Regions from separate parts of the Luteibacter sp. 3190 genome, predicted to be linked through region 2. Evidence: riboswitches for the same ligand, from Rfam matches in the RefSeq annotation. Region 2 holds a riboswitch; each other region holds the start of a gene.
What was found. Region 2 has a riboswitch for cobalamin ahead of J2X58_RS14495 (TonB-dependent receptor). Riboswitches for the same ligand answer to the same signal wherever they lie in the genome.
Positions count from the first base shown of each region.

Region 1: it holds a riboswitch for cobalamin, as region 2 does, so the genes downstream of both, metE (5-methyltetrahydropteroyltriglutamate--homocysteine S-methyltransferase) here and J2X58_RS14495 (TonB-dependent receptor) in region 2, are expected to answer to the same signal.
Region 3: it holds a riboswitch for cobalamin, as region 2 does, so the genes downstream of both, J2X58_RS15505 (ribonucleoside-diphosphate reductase subunit alpha) here and J2X58_RS14495 (TonB-dependent receptor) in region 2, are expected to answer to the same signal.

Region 1 is NZ_JAVDUO010000002.1:400,703-404,764, reverse strand. Features, by position in the region: gene metE (5-methyltetrahydropteroyltriglutamate--homocysteine S-methyltransferase) at 1-1,748, opposite strand, end outside; cobalamin riboswitch at 1,938-2,156, opposite strand; gene J2X58_RS11755 (glycosyltransferase) at 2,241-3,521, shown strand; gene J2X58_RS11750 (membrane-bound PQQ-dependent dehydrogenase, glucose/quinate/shikimate family) at 3,769-4,062, shown strand, end outside.
Region 2 is NZ_JAVDUO010000003.1:358,720-362,781, reverse strand. Features, by position in the region: gene J2X58_RS14500 (TonB-dependent receptor) at 1-1,533, opposite strand, end outside; cobalamin riboswitch at 1,880-2,120, shown strand; gene J2X58_RS14495 (TonB-dependent receptor) at 2,270-4,062, shown strand, end outside.
Region 3 is NZ_JAVDUO010000003.1:598,327-602,388, reverse strand. Features, by position in the region: gene J2X58_RS15510 (response regulator) at 1-1,503, opposite strand, end outside; cobalamin riboswitch at 1,666-1,878, shown strand; gene J2X58_RS15505 (ribonucleoside-diphosphate reductase subunit alpha) at 2,046-4,062, shown strand, end outside.

The DNA of each region.
Region 1 (4,062 bases), on a different contig from region 2:
GCGATCTGTCGGCAGACCTCGTCGCGCGGCAGGTCGTCCCGCACGAACGACCACTGCAGCATCGTCACCGGTCCCGTGAGCATGCCCTTCATCGGCCGGTCGGTGAGCGACTGGGCGTACGCGGACCACGCCACGGTCATGGGCGCGGGACGCGCGACGTCGCCGTAGATGAGCGGTGGCTTCACGCAGCGCGAGCCGTAGCTCTGCACCCAGCCCAGCGACGTGAACGCGAAGCCCGCCAGCTGCTCGCCGAAGTATTCGACCATGTCGTTGCGCTCGGGCTCGCCATGCACGAGCACGTCGATGCCGGCCTCCTCCTGGAAGCGCACGGCGCGACGTACTTCGTCGCGCAGCACCTCGGCGTACGACGCGTCGTCGAGCCTGCCGGCGCGGTGCGCGGCGCGGGCGTTGCGCAATTCGGCGGTCTGCGGAAAGGAACCGATCGTCGTCGTCGGCAGGTCGGGCAGGGCGAACCGCTCCCGCTGGACCGCGGCGCGGAAGGCGTAGGCCGAACGTCGCTGCGCGAACTGCGGCGTGAGGCCACGGACACGCGCACGCACACCGGCGCGCACGACGTCCGGCGACGCGAGGCGCCGCGCCACGATCGCCTGCTGCCGCTGGAGCGCTTCGCGCGCGGAAGCCGAGCCAGCGACGGCGTCGGCGTAACGACGCAACTCGCCGATCTTCTGCCGCGCGAACGACAGCCACGCACCGAGGTCGCCCGGCAGCCGCTTCTCTTCCGACGCGTCGATCGGCACGTGCAACAGCGAGCACGATGTCGAGAGCCAGAGACGTTCGTCGCCGAGGCGATCGCGCAGTGCCTCGACGCGGGGCAGGACAGCCTCGGGCGCGCCGAGCCAGATGTTGCGTCCGTCGAGGATGCCGGCGGAGAGCACGGTGTCGCGAGGCAACGCGTCGATCAACGCATCGACCGACGCGCCCCCGCGGACGAGGTCGACATGGATGCCGGCGACCGGCAGCGAGGCGGCGAGGTCGACGTTGTCGCCGAGGTCGCCGAAATATGTGGCGAGGAGGATGCGTGCGCGCGAACGTTCCGCGATGCGCGCATACGCGTGGCGGTAAGCCTCGCGCGTCGGTTCGTCGAGATCGAGGACGAGCGCGGGCTCGTCGACCTGCACCCAGTCCGCGCCGGCGTCGGCCAGCGCGTGGAGCACGTCGATCCACGCGGGCAGCAGCGCCTCGAGGAGGGCGAGCGGATCGCTGCCGTCGACGGTCTTGGACAGACGAAGGAACGTGACCGGTCCCAGCAGCACCGGGCGCGCCGTGTGCCCCGCGGCCACGGCCTCGCGGAATTCGGCGACCACCTTGGCCGGCCGGGCGCGGAACGTCTGTTCCGCGGACAGCTCCGGCACGATGTAGTGGTAGTTGGTGTCGAACCACTTCGTCATCTCGAGCGCATGCAGGTCGAACGTATCGTCCTGGTGTCCGCGCGCCATGGCGAAGTAGCCCGCCAGCGGATCCTGCTCGTGCAACCGCCGGTAGCGCGGCGGAATGGCGTCGACCGTCACGGCGGCGTCGAGCACGTGGTCGTAGAGCGAGAAATCGTTCACCGGCACGCTATCGGCGCCCGCCTCGCGAGCGAGCGACCAGTGCCGCAGGCGCAGTTCGCGCGCCACGGATTGCAGTTCATCGGCGGAAATTTCGCCCTTCCAGTGGCCTTCGAGCGCGCGCTTCAATTCGCGGCGTCGGCCGATGCGGGGAAATCCGGGGTAGGTGACGTGTGGCATGCATGGATCCTCTTCGGGGAAAAGAGGAGGGAAGGGCGGCCGCCCACGCACCGCCGTCCACCCGCGCGCGATGCGTGCCGGTGGGCCGCGTCATGAGGGATGGCCGTCGACCTTCGCCCCCGCGGGCGAACCGGGCGCCCGTCTTTCGACGGCACCCAGGTCGGACGGAACGGACGCGTCCATGACGACGCATGCGCTCCGGCCGGCGGCAGGTCTTCGGGCTCGTGGATGTGACGCCGTGGGGCGTCGCCTCGCCCGTCGCTTCCCGGATCGCCATCGATCCAGTGCCTGTGACGGGTTCGTCTCCACATACCGCTGCGGGGCAGCGCCGGAATCGCACCGGCTTCCCTCTTAGCTTTATCTCTCTATTCGAATATCGAGATAAAGACCGCTGGCAGCCGGCAAGGTAGTCGTCGACGGCCGGCAAGTCAATGCGCGCGCGCCGTGCACGCGGTAGCCGCGACAATGCCCCGGTCGGCAAAGGAGCGAGGCATGGCGGGACGACACATCGTGATGGCCACGGTCGGGTCGCAGGGCGACCTGTTTCCGTTCCTGGCCGTCGGGCGCGAGCTGGTCGCGCGCGGGCACCGGGTCACGGTCGCGGCGCACGCGATCCACCGGGACGCCGTCGCGGCGGCGGGACTCGCCTTCCTGCTTGCGAGCGGGATCGCGGAACCCGAGGACAAGGCGGCCTTCGCGGCCCGCGCGTTTCATCCCCTGCGCGGACCGCGTTTCGTCGTGCGCGACCTGGCCGCGGCGGATGTCGCGGCGAGTTACGCCGCCCTCGCTCCCGTCTGCGCGGAGGCCGATGCGATCGTCACGACGACGCTGGCGTTCGCCGGGCAGATCATCGGCGAGACGGGGCGCCTCGCATGGCTCTCGGCCGTGCTGTCGCCGGCCGTCTTCCTTTCCGCATGGGACCCGCCTGCGACGGGTTACGCGTGGCTCGACACGTTCCTGCGCGGTTCGCCACGGCGCGGCGGATGGCTGGGCCGCCTCGCGCGCGCCGTCACGGCGCCATGGACGCGCCCGGTGCGCGATTTCAGGGTGTCGCTGGGACTGCCGCCGGTTTCTCCGTGGGGCGATCCGTTCCATCAGGGACAGCACGCGCGGGACGGCGTCCTCGCGATGTACTCCCCGCTGCTCGGCGAGCCCCCGCCGGATGCGCCCGCGCGAACGCGTATCACCGGGCAGTGCCGTTACGCGCCCGGCGGCGACCGGCTCGCGCCGGAACTCGCCGCGTTCCTCGACGCGGGCGACGCGCCGATCGTCTACACGCTGGGCTCGGCCGCGGTCCATGCCGGGGCATCGTTCCTGCGGGAAAGCATCGACGCGTCCGTCGCGCTGCACCGGCGCGCGGTGCTGTTGACCGGATCGCCCGAGATGCGCGCGCGTCTTCCGGCGGCGTTGCCGGAAGGTGTCCTCGTGCAGGAATACGCGCCGCATGGCGCGCTGTTCGCGCGCGCGGCGGCGGTCGTGCATCACGGTGGCGTGGGCACGACGCAGGAAGCGCTTCGCGCGGGACGCCCGCAGCTCGTCGTGCCCCACGGCTTCGACCAGCCGGACAACGCGGCGCGCGTCGAGCGGCTCGGCGTCGGACGTGTGCTGCGCGCGTCGCGCTATCGGGCGGATCGCGCGGCGGCATTGCTGCGCGAAGTGCTGGGCGACGATGCGGTGGCGCGTCGTGCCGCGGAGGCCGCGCGCGTGATCCGGCGCGAGGACGGTGCGCGCGAGGCGGCCGATGCGATCGAGGCCGCCATGCGGGAGCGCTGAGGGAGGCGTGCCCGCTGCCGCGGGATCGCCGATACGATCGGCTCCCGCACGCTGCCTGCCGAAGGGTGGGAGCCGATCGCATCGGCGACGGGTGCTGCGTGTCCTCGCAAGATCGTGCACCCGAAGATCGTCGTCCTGCGAACGCGACGCGTACACGCGGGATATACCTGCCATGCTTATCTTTGGACGTTCACCACGCGGCATCGGGCGCGACGCGTACGACCGCGTCGCGCACCGGAGATATGCCATGTCACCCATCATTCGTTCACACCGCCCGCCGCGCGTCACGGGCGCCGTGATCGCCGTCATCGGACTCGCGCTCGCGTTCGGCGGCGCGTGGCTCGTCGCACTCGGCGGCAGCTTCTACTACCTGATCGCCGGGCTCGGTGTCGCGGCGACGGGTGTGTCGCTGATACGCGGATCGTCGACGGCGCTGTGGCTCTACGCGCTGCTGCTGCTCGGCACCACCGTGTGGGCCGTCGGCGAAGTCGGTCTCGTCGGGTGGCAACTCGAGCCTCGACTCCTCGTCCCCGTGCTGCTC
Region 2 (4,062 bases):
CCAGCGATAGCCGCCTTCGTAGATGTTGCCGGCGTACGATTCGAGGGTCTGGTTGTCGACACCGACGCGGACGTCGTGGTCGCCGATGCGGTACTCGACGTCGAGGCGGTAGCCGTGCGTCTTGTCCTCGGCGCCTTCGCCGAGCACGGTACCGTTCACCAGGCCGCAGCCGACGATGGGCACGTTCACCGAGCGGCTGTCGGTGATCCACGGGCACTTCGCACTCGCAGCGTAGCCGAGGTTGCGCTCGTGGCGGGTCTTCGTGTGACCGTACAGCGCCGTCACCGTCAGGTCGTCGGTGAGGTAGCCGGTGTACTTGCCGATGTAGACGTCGCCGCCGGGCGCGGAACCCGGGCCGGCGTCGAAGTTCTTCAGATTGTCGACGCCGAGGTACGCCGCGCGGTGGCCCGTCGCGTAGTCGTACTTGTAGATGCTGCGCTCGGTGTTCGTCTTGTCGCCGAGACCCGTCACCTCGAGGAGGTGGTTGTCGGTGATGTTCCAGTCGATCTTGGCCATCCACTTCGTGGCCTTGTTCTCCTGGTAGGTCTTCTGCGGCGCGGTGATGACGCTGGTCGACTTGCTGTTCGAACGGGTGAAGTCACCCGCCGCGAACAGGAACAGCTTGTCCTTGATGAGCGGACCGCTGATGTAGCCGGTGTACTGCGTATCGGTGCTCTTGTTGCCGGAACGCGTCTGGTAGAGCGTGCCGTTCTTGCGATAGATGTTGCGCGGGCTCTGGCGCAGGCCGGCCGGCTGGAAATACATGCCGACGCCGCCCTTCCATTCGTTGCCGCCGCGCTTCGTCACGATGTTGATCACGCCGCCGGTCGAACGGCCGTATTCGGCGCCGTAACCACCCGTGAAGATCTGCTGCTGGTCGATCGCGTCGTACGGCAGGCTGGTGAAGCCGAGGCCCGTCAGCGCGTTCGTGACCGCGTAGCCGTTGATGTAGTACTGGTTCTCGGATGCCGACGAACCGCCGAACGAAGCGACGTTGCCGTAGCGGCTGTCGCCGGAGATCACGCCGGGCGCGAGCAGCGCCGCGGCGGTCACGTCGCGGGCGAGCGGCAGCTTCTGCAGCTGCTCGGACGTCAGCACCGTGCGCGAGTCGACCTGCGAGACGTCGATGGCGGGCAGCGCGTTGCCGGTGACCTGGACGCCTTCGAGCGTCTGGGCTTCGCCACTGCTGGCGACCGCGCCACCGAACGATACGTCGACGCCGCCCAGGCTCACCTGCACGTTGTCGCGCGTCTCGGCGGTCTGGCCATTGCGTTCGACGGACACGCGGTAGCGGCCGACCGGAAGCGAGCTGGCACGGTAGCGACCGTCGGCGTCGACGCCGACGTCGCGCGTGAGGCCGGTATCGAGGTTCTGCAGGTGCACGACGGCACCTTCCGGCTGCGCGACGCGACCGAAGACATTACCCGACGCATTGGACTGGGCCAGGACGGCACCGCTCGCGAAGCAGAGCGCGAGGGCTGAACAGAGGGCGGAACGGCGGATCGCTACGGCGCGATAGTCGGAACGTTGCATGTTTGTCTCCCCAGGAAACTGCAAGAAAAGCCGGTCACAAAGCGCGGACCGGACGTTGTTCTCGATTGCCGTAAACCACGTCTCGCCAGCCTGTTCCCCTCCCGGGAAATCCAGCCGCCGGGACGCATTCTCCCCGTGGCGTAATAAATCGCCCCCTTACGGCAATCTGTTACGGTTGTAATCGAATCATTTTGCGATGGTCAAGTGCATGTTAAGCCTCATCACAACAACTTGCGCTTTTTCAAGGGCTTGCTTGTTATCTGCCATCGTGCGGTAAACGTTTACGTGAATCGCGGCCAGGTCCGCTCCTACCCGTCGGCGCAGTGACTTTCGGGGCCCTGCGCGGTAGCATCCGCGCCGTTCGGGTGTCCCGCTGGCGTCGGCCAGGGGATGAAACGGGAAGCCGGTGCGCCACGTCGTTCGTGGCAAGGCCGGCACTGCCCCCGCAACGGTAAGCGTCGACGGCTGGTCCCGGTCAGGGGCCCCGTGGAACCGGTCATGCGCCACTGCGAAAGCGGGAAGGCACCGGTTCCGGCCAGTCCTGGCACGCGCGAGTCCGGAGACCGGCCCGATGAAGCGACCCGCCCCTTGTCTGGCGGGCGCTCCTGTTTCGGTCGATTCGCGGAGGGCGGATCCGGACAGCCGCCGGGTCTTGCCTCCCGTTCGCCGTTCGCTGCCCGTCCTCCTCGCGCGACCTTTCGTATGGCCGCGTCACGCGGCGGAGGAAGACGGTTCCATGAAGAAGACCCTGCTCGCGACGGCCCTGCTGTCGTCCATCGCCATGGCGCACGCCGCGGACACCCCCGATCAGCTCGATGCCGTGGTGGTGACCGCCAACCGCGCGCCGACGCCGGTGGACGACGTGCTCGCACCGGTCACCGTGATCACGCGCGAGGACATCGAGCGCCTGCAGCCGGTCGAGCTGCGCGATCTGCTCACGGGCCTGCCAGGGGTCAACGTGGCCAACACCGGCGGCATCGGCCAGCAGACCTCGCTGTTCATGCGCGGCACGAACTCCGCGCACACGCTGGTGCTCGTCGACGGTGTCCGCGTCGGTACCGTGGGTGCGGGCCTGCCCGCCTACGAGCAGCTGCCCGTCGACCAGATCGACCGCATCGAGGTCGTCCGCGGGCCGCGTTCGTCGCTCTACGGCTCCGACGCCATCGGCGGCGTCATCCAGATCTTCACCCGTCACGGGCAGGCCGGCGAGGCGCCGACACCGTCGCTCTCCGTCACCGGCGGCAGCCACGGTTACACGGCAGGACAGGTCGGGATCTCCGGCGGCACGCAACACGCCTGGTACAACGCCAGCCTCGGCGGCCAGTACACCTCGGGCATCAATGCCTGCCGCATCGGCGCGGGCACGGCGTTCCAGGGCTGCTTCACCGACGAGCCCGACCACGACGCCTACCGCACGTACAACGGCGCGCTCTCGGGCGGCTACCGCTGGGACGACGGCACCGAGTTGACGGGCAGCTGGCTGCGCAGCAAGGGCGACATCGAATACGACGGCGACTTCCAGAACTTCACCCGCCGCTCGCAGCAGGTGGCCGGCGCGAAGCTCGCCTTCGATGCGATGACCGACTGGCGCATGTCGCTGAGCCTCGGCCAGAACCAGGATCGCGCGGACAATTACCTCGACGGCGCGGACAAGACGCTCGACTTCGTCGATTACGGTGTCGACAAGGCGCGCGTGGGTTATCTGTATTCGAAGCGCAACCAGGCCACCTGGCAGAACGACTTCACGCTGGCGAAGGACCAGACGCTCTCGGTCGGCGTCGACTACCAGCAGGAAAAGCTCAAGAGCGATACGGATTACCTCAAGGACACCCGTAACAACACGGGCGTGTTCGCCCTCTACCAGGGCGTGTTCGGGCCTCACGAGATCCAGCTCTCGGCGCGCCACGACCACAACACGCAGTTCGGCAACCACACCACCGGCTCGGCGGCTTACGGCTTCCGCTTCGACAACGGCATGAAAGTCACGGCCTCGTACGGCACGGCGTTCCATGCGCCGACCTTCAACGACGAGTTCTACCCGTACGGCGCGCCGGTCGACCTGAAGCCGGAGAAGTCGCGGACCGCCGAGATCGGCCTGTCCGCCCGTCCCGGCGTGTGGAACTGGGCGGTCAACGCGTACCAGACCACGGTGGACGACCTGATCGGCTTCGACGCGAACTTCCTCCCGATCAACGTGAGCAAGGCGCGCATCCGCGGCCTCGAGGGCCAGGTCGGCGCCGATGTCGACGGCTGGCACGTGCGCGGCTACCTGACGTTCCAGCAGCCGGAGAACCGCGACGACGGCGTCCAGAAGGACAACCTGCTCGCCCGCCGCCCGCGCCGCATCGCGCGCGTCGACCTCGATAAGGACCTCGGTCCCGTCACCGTCGGCGGTTCGGTGTACTCGGCCGGCTACAGCTACGACGACGCGGCCAACACCCGCCGTCTCGGCGGCTACGCGACGGCCGACCTGCGCGCCACCTGGCACCTGGACACGGCGTGGAGCGTGCAGGGTCGGGTCGCCAACGT
Region 3 (4,062 bases), 240 kb from region 2:
ACGGCGCGCCAGCTGATCGCGCGTATAGGGCTTGCTCAGCAGCTCGACGCCCTCGTCGAGACGGCCGCCGTGGACGATCGCGTTCTCGGTATAGCCGGAAGTGAAGAGCACGGCGATGCCGGGCTGCCGCTCGACCGCCTTGCGCGCCAGCTCGGGACTGCGCAGCGTGCCGGGCATGACGACGTCGGTGAACAGGAGATCGATCGCGATACCGCTTTCGATGATCGAGAGCGCGCTCTGCGCGTCGCGCGCCTTGAGCACGCGATAGCCGAGGTCGCCGAGCATGCCGACGACGGTCTCGCGCACGGCGTCGTCGTCTTCCACGACCAGCACGGTTTCGTCACCACCACGCACGCCTTCCTCCTCGACCGCGACGACGCGGTCCTCGCTCTGCGTCGAACGCGGCAGGTAGATCTTCACGGTGGTGCCGTGGCCGGGTTCGCTGTAGATCTTCACGTGACCGCCGGACTGCTTGACGAATCCGTACACCATGGACAGGCCGAGGCCCGTGCCCCGTCCTTCGGGCTTGGTCGTGAAGAACGGTTCGAAGACCTGCTCGATGATCTCCGGGGGGATGCCGGTGCCGGTATCGGTCACCGCGATCATCACGTACTGGCCCGGACGCAGGTCGCCATGGGCGTCCGCGTAGGTCGCGTCCAGCAGCGCGTTGCCCGCCTCGATCGTGAGCTTGCCCTGCCCTTCCATCGCGTCGCGGGCATTGATCGCCAGGTTGAGCAGCGCGTTCTCCACGTTGCCCGGATCGATGAGCGTGTTCCACAGGCCGCCCGCGACCACGGTTTCCACCTCGATGGCCTCGCCGAGCGCGCGCCGGAGCAGGTCGTCCATGTCGCGGACGAAACGGCCGATGTTCACCACCTTGGGCGCGAGCGGCTGGCGTCGGCCGAAGGCGAGCAGCTGGGCGGCGAGCTTCGTGCCGCGCGTGACGCCGGCCATGGCGTTGGCGACGCGGCGCTCGGCGCGCGCGTTGCCGGCGATGTCCGCCCCGAGCAGCTGGAGGTTGCCGCTGATGACCTGCAGCAGATTGTTGAAGTCGTGCGCGACGCCGCCGGTCAGTTTGCCGATGGCGTCCATCTTCTGGGCCTGGCGGAGCTGGCCGTGGGTGATCCCCAGTGCCATGTCGCCGTCGCCCTGGGTCCAGCCACCATCGACCGCGCCCGCGGGCTGGAAGGTCCCGAGCACCACCGGCCCGAGGGCCTGATCGTTCCAGGCTTCGAAAGCGACCCGCCACGGGCCACCGGTCGCGGTCGCGATCTGGAAGCCGCGCGCGGTGTCTTCATCGGGCGCGGCCAGAGCCGCTTCGACGCGTTCACGCCCCTCGGCGTTCCACATCGACAGGAAGCCCCCTTCGGGCATCCGGCCGGCGGCCCACGCGTTCGCGTACAGGATGTCCCCGGCGGGAGAAAGCGCCACGAATCCATAAGGAAGCGAATCGAGCGACCGGGAGATGAGGCTGTGGTCCTGCAGCGCGAGCGACGGGGGCATCGGGCCTCTATGGGTCCGCAAAAAGAAGTTCACAGTTTATCGTCGGACCCCGGTCAACTTTGTGTAGACGACCTTCACATCGCGCGAAGGGAGGCACGGCGAGGCGTATCAGGGACATAGCAGGTGACCCCACATCTTGTGTTGACCCACCGCAGGTCCGCCTATATCGTGTGTCGCGTTGGTGTCCGGCGAGGCGCGACTGCCCGTCGGACTTAAAAGGGAATCCGGTGCGAATCCGGAACTGCCCCGCAGCGGTAAGTGGAAACGACCCCGTCATCAGCACTGGCCCTCCGGGGGCTGGGAAGCGACGGGCTAGGTCGGCCCGAAGGCCCTCGTCCACGAGTCCGAAGACCTGCCGACAGTCGGTGCCCAGCGCGGCGCCGATTCGTGGTGACGGCTTCCGCGGGGAGGCACGTCGCGGACCGGAGCGCCTTCGTGCGCGCTCCGTCGCGACCCTTTCCGCCCGGCCCGAACCGCGTCGAGACCCGTTCGAGGGAACGGGAGTCCGGACACGGCCCTGGGGCACGCCAATGACGATCACGATGGATTCCTCCGCGCGCGAGCGCACCGAGACGGCCGACGCCGCCGTCACCACTTCGACCACGGCCGCCGGCACGGCGCCGGCCGCCGGCTACCGCAACGACGCGCCGCCGGCCTTTGCCCTGACACCCCCGCACAACCCGGGCCAGATGCGCGTGACCAAGCGCAACGGCGGCCAGGAAGCCGTGGACGTGAACAAGATCGTGCGCGCGGTGACGCGCAGCGCCGACGGACTGTTCGCGGTCGACCCCATGCGCGTGGCGCTGAAGACGATCGGCGGCCTCTACGACGGCGCGACCACCCAGGAGCTCGACCAGCTCTCGATCCGCACCGCGGCGGCGCTCACCGCCGAGGAGCCGGAGTACGGCCAGCTCGCCGCGCGCCTGCTCGCCGCCTTCGTCGACAAGGAAGTGTCGGGCCAGGACATCCACTCGTTCTCGCAGTCGATCTCGACCGGCTTCGAGCTGGGCATCCTCAACGAGCGCCTCCGCGATTTCGTGCAGGTGAACGCGCGCAAGCTCAACGACGCCGTCGATACCTCCGCCTCGCGCCGCTTCGAATACTTCGGCCTGCGCACGGTCTACGACCGCTACCTGCTGCGCCACCCGACGAAGCGGTTCGTCATCGAGACGCCGCAGTACTTCTTCATGCGCATCGCCTGCGCGCTCGGCGGCAACGACGTGGCCGAGACGCTCGAGCTGTACCGCATGCTGTCGTCGCTGGAATACCTCGCCAGCTCGCCGACGCTGTTCAACGCCGGCACCGCGCACGAGCAGCTCTCGTCGTGCTTCCTGCTCGATTCGCCGCAGGACGCGCTGGAGTCGATCTACGCCAAGTACGGCGACGTCGCACAGCTGTCCAAGTTCGCCGGTGGCATCGGCCTCGCCTACTCGCGCATCCGTTCGCGCGGTTCCCTGATCAAGGGCACCAACGGTCATTCGAACGGCCTCGTGCCGTGGCTGAAGACGCTGGACGCTTCCGTCGCCGCGGTGAACCAGGGCGGCAAGCGCAAGGGCGCCGCCTGCGTGTACCTCGAATCGTGGCACGCGGACATCGAGGAATTCCTCGAGCTGCGCGAGAACACCGGCGACGACGCGCGCCGCACGCACAACCTCAACCTCGCCAACTGGGTGCCCGACCTCTTCATGCGCCGCGTGGAGACCGACGGCGACTGGTCGCTGTTCGATCCCAAGATCGTGCCGCACTTCGTCGACACCTGGGGTCCGGCCTTCGACGCCGCCTACGAGAAGGCGGAGGCCGATGGCCTCGCCGTCAAGTCGATCAAGGCACGCGAACTCTATGCCCGCATGCTGCGCTCGCTCGCGCAGACGGGTAACGGCTGGATGACGTTCAAGGACCGCTCGAACGCCACCAGCAACCAGACGGCGCTGGCGAAGAACGTCATCCACCTGTCGAACCTGTGCACCGAGATCCTCGAGGTGACCAACGAGAACGAGACCGCGGTGTGCAACCTCGGCTCCGTGAATCTCGCCCGCCATGTGGTCGACGGCGCGTTCGACTTCGACAAGCTCGCCGCGACCGTGCGCACCGCCGTGCGCCAGCTCAACCGCGTGATCGACCTGAACTTCTATCCGATCGCCACGGCGAAGACGGCGAACCTGAAGTGGCGCCCGGTCGGCCTCGGCGTGATGGGCCTGCAGGACGTCTTCTTCAAGCTGCGCCTGCCGTTCGATTCGGACGAGGCACGCGCGCTGTCGACGCGCATCCAGGAGGAGATCTACTTCCACGCGCTGTCGATGTCGAACGAGATCGCCGAACGCGACGGCGCCCACCCGGGCTTCGACGAGAGCCGCGCCGCCAACGGCGAGCTGCAGTTCGACTACTGGCCGGCCGCGACGCCGACCGGAAAGGACGACCGCTGGGCGAAGCTACGCGAGAACATCAAGGCGAAGGGCCTGCGCAACTCGCTGCTGATCGCCATCGCGCCGACCGCGACGATCGCCTCGATCGCCGGCTGCTACGAATGCATCGAGCCGCAGGTGTCCAACCTCTTCAAGC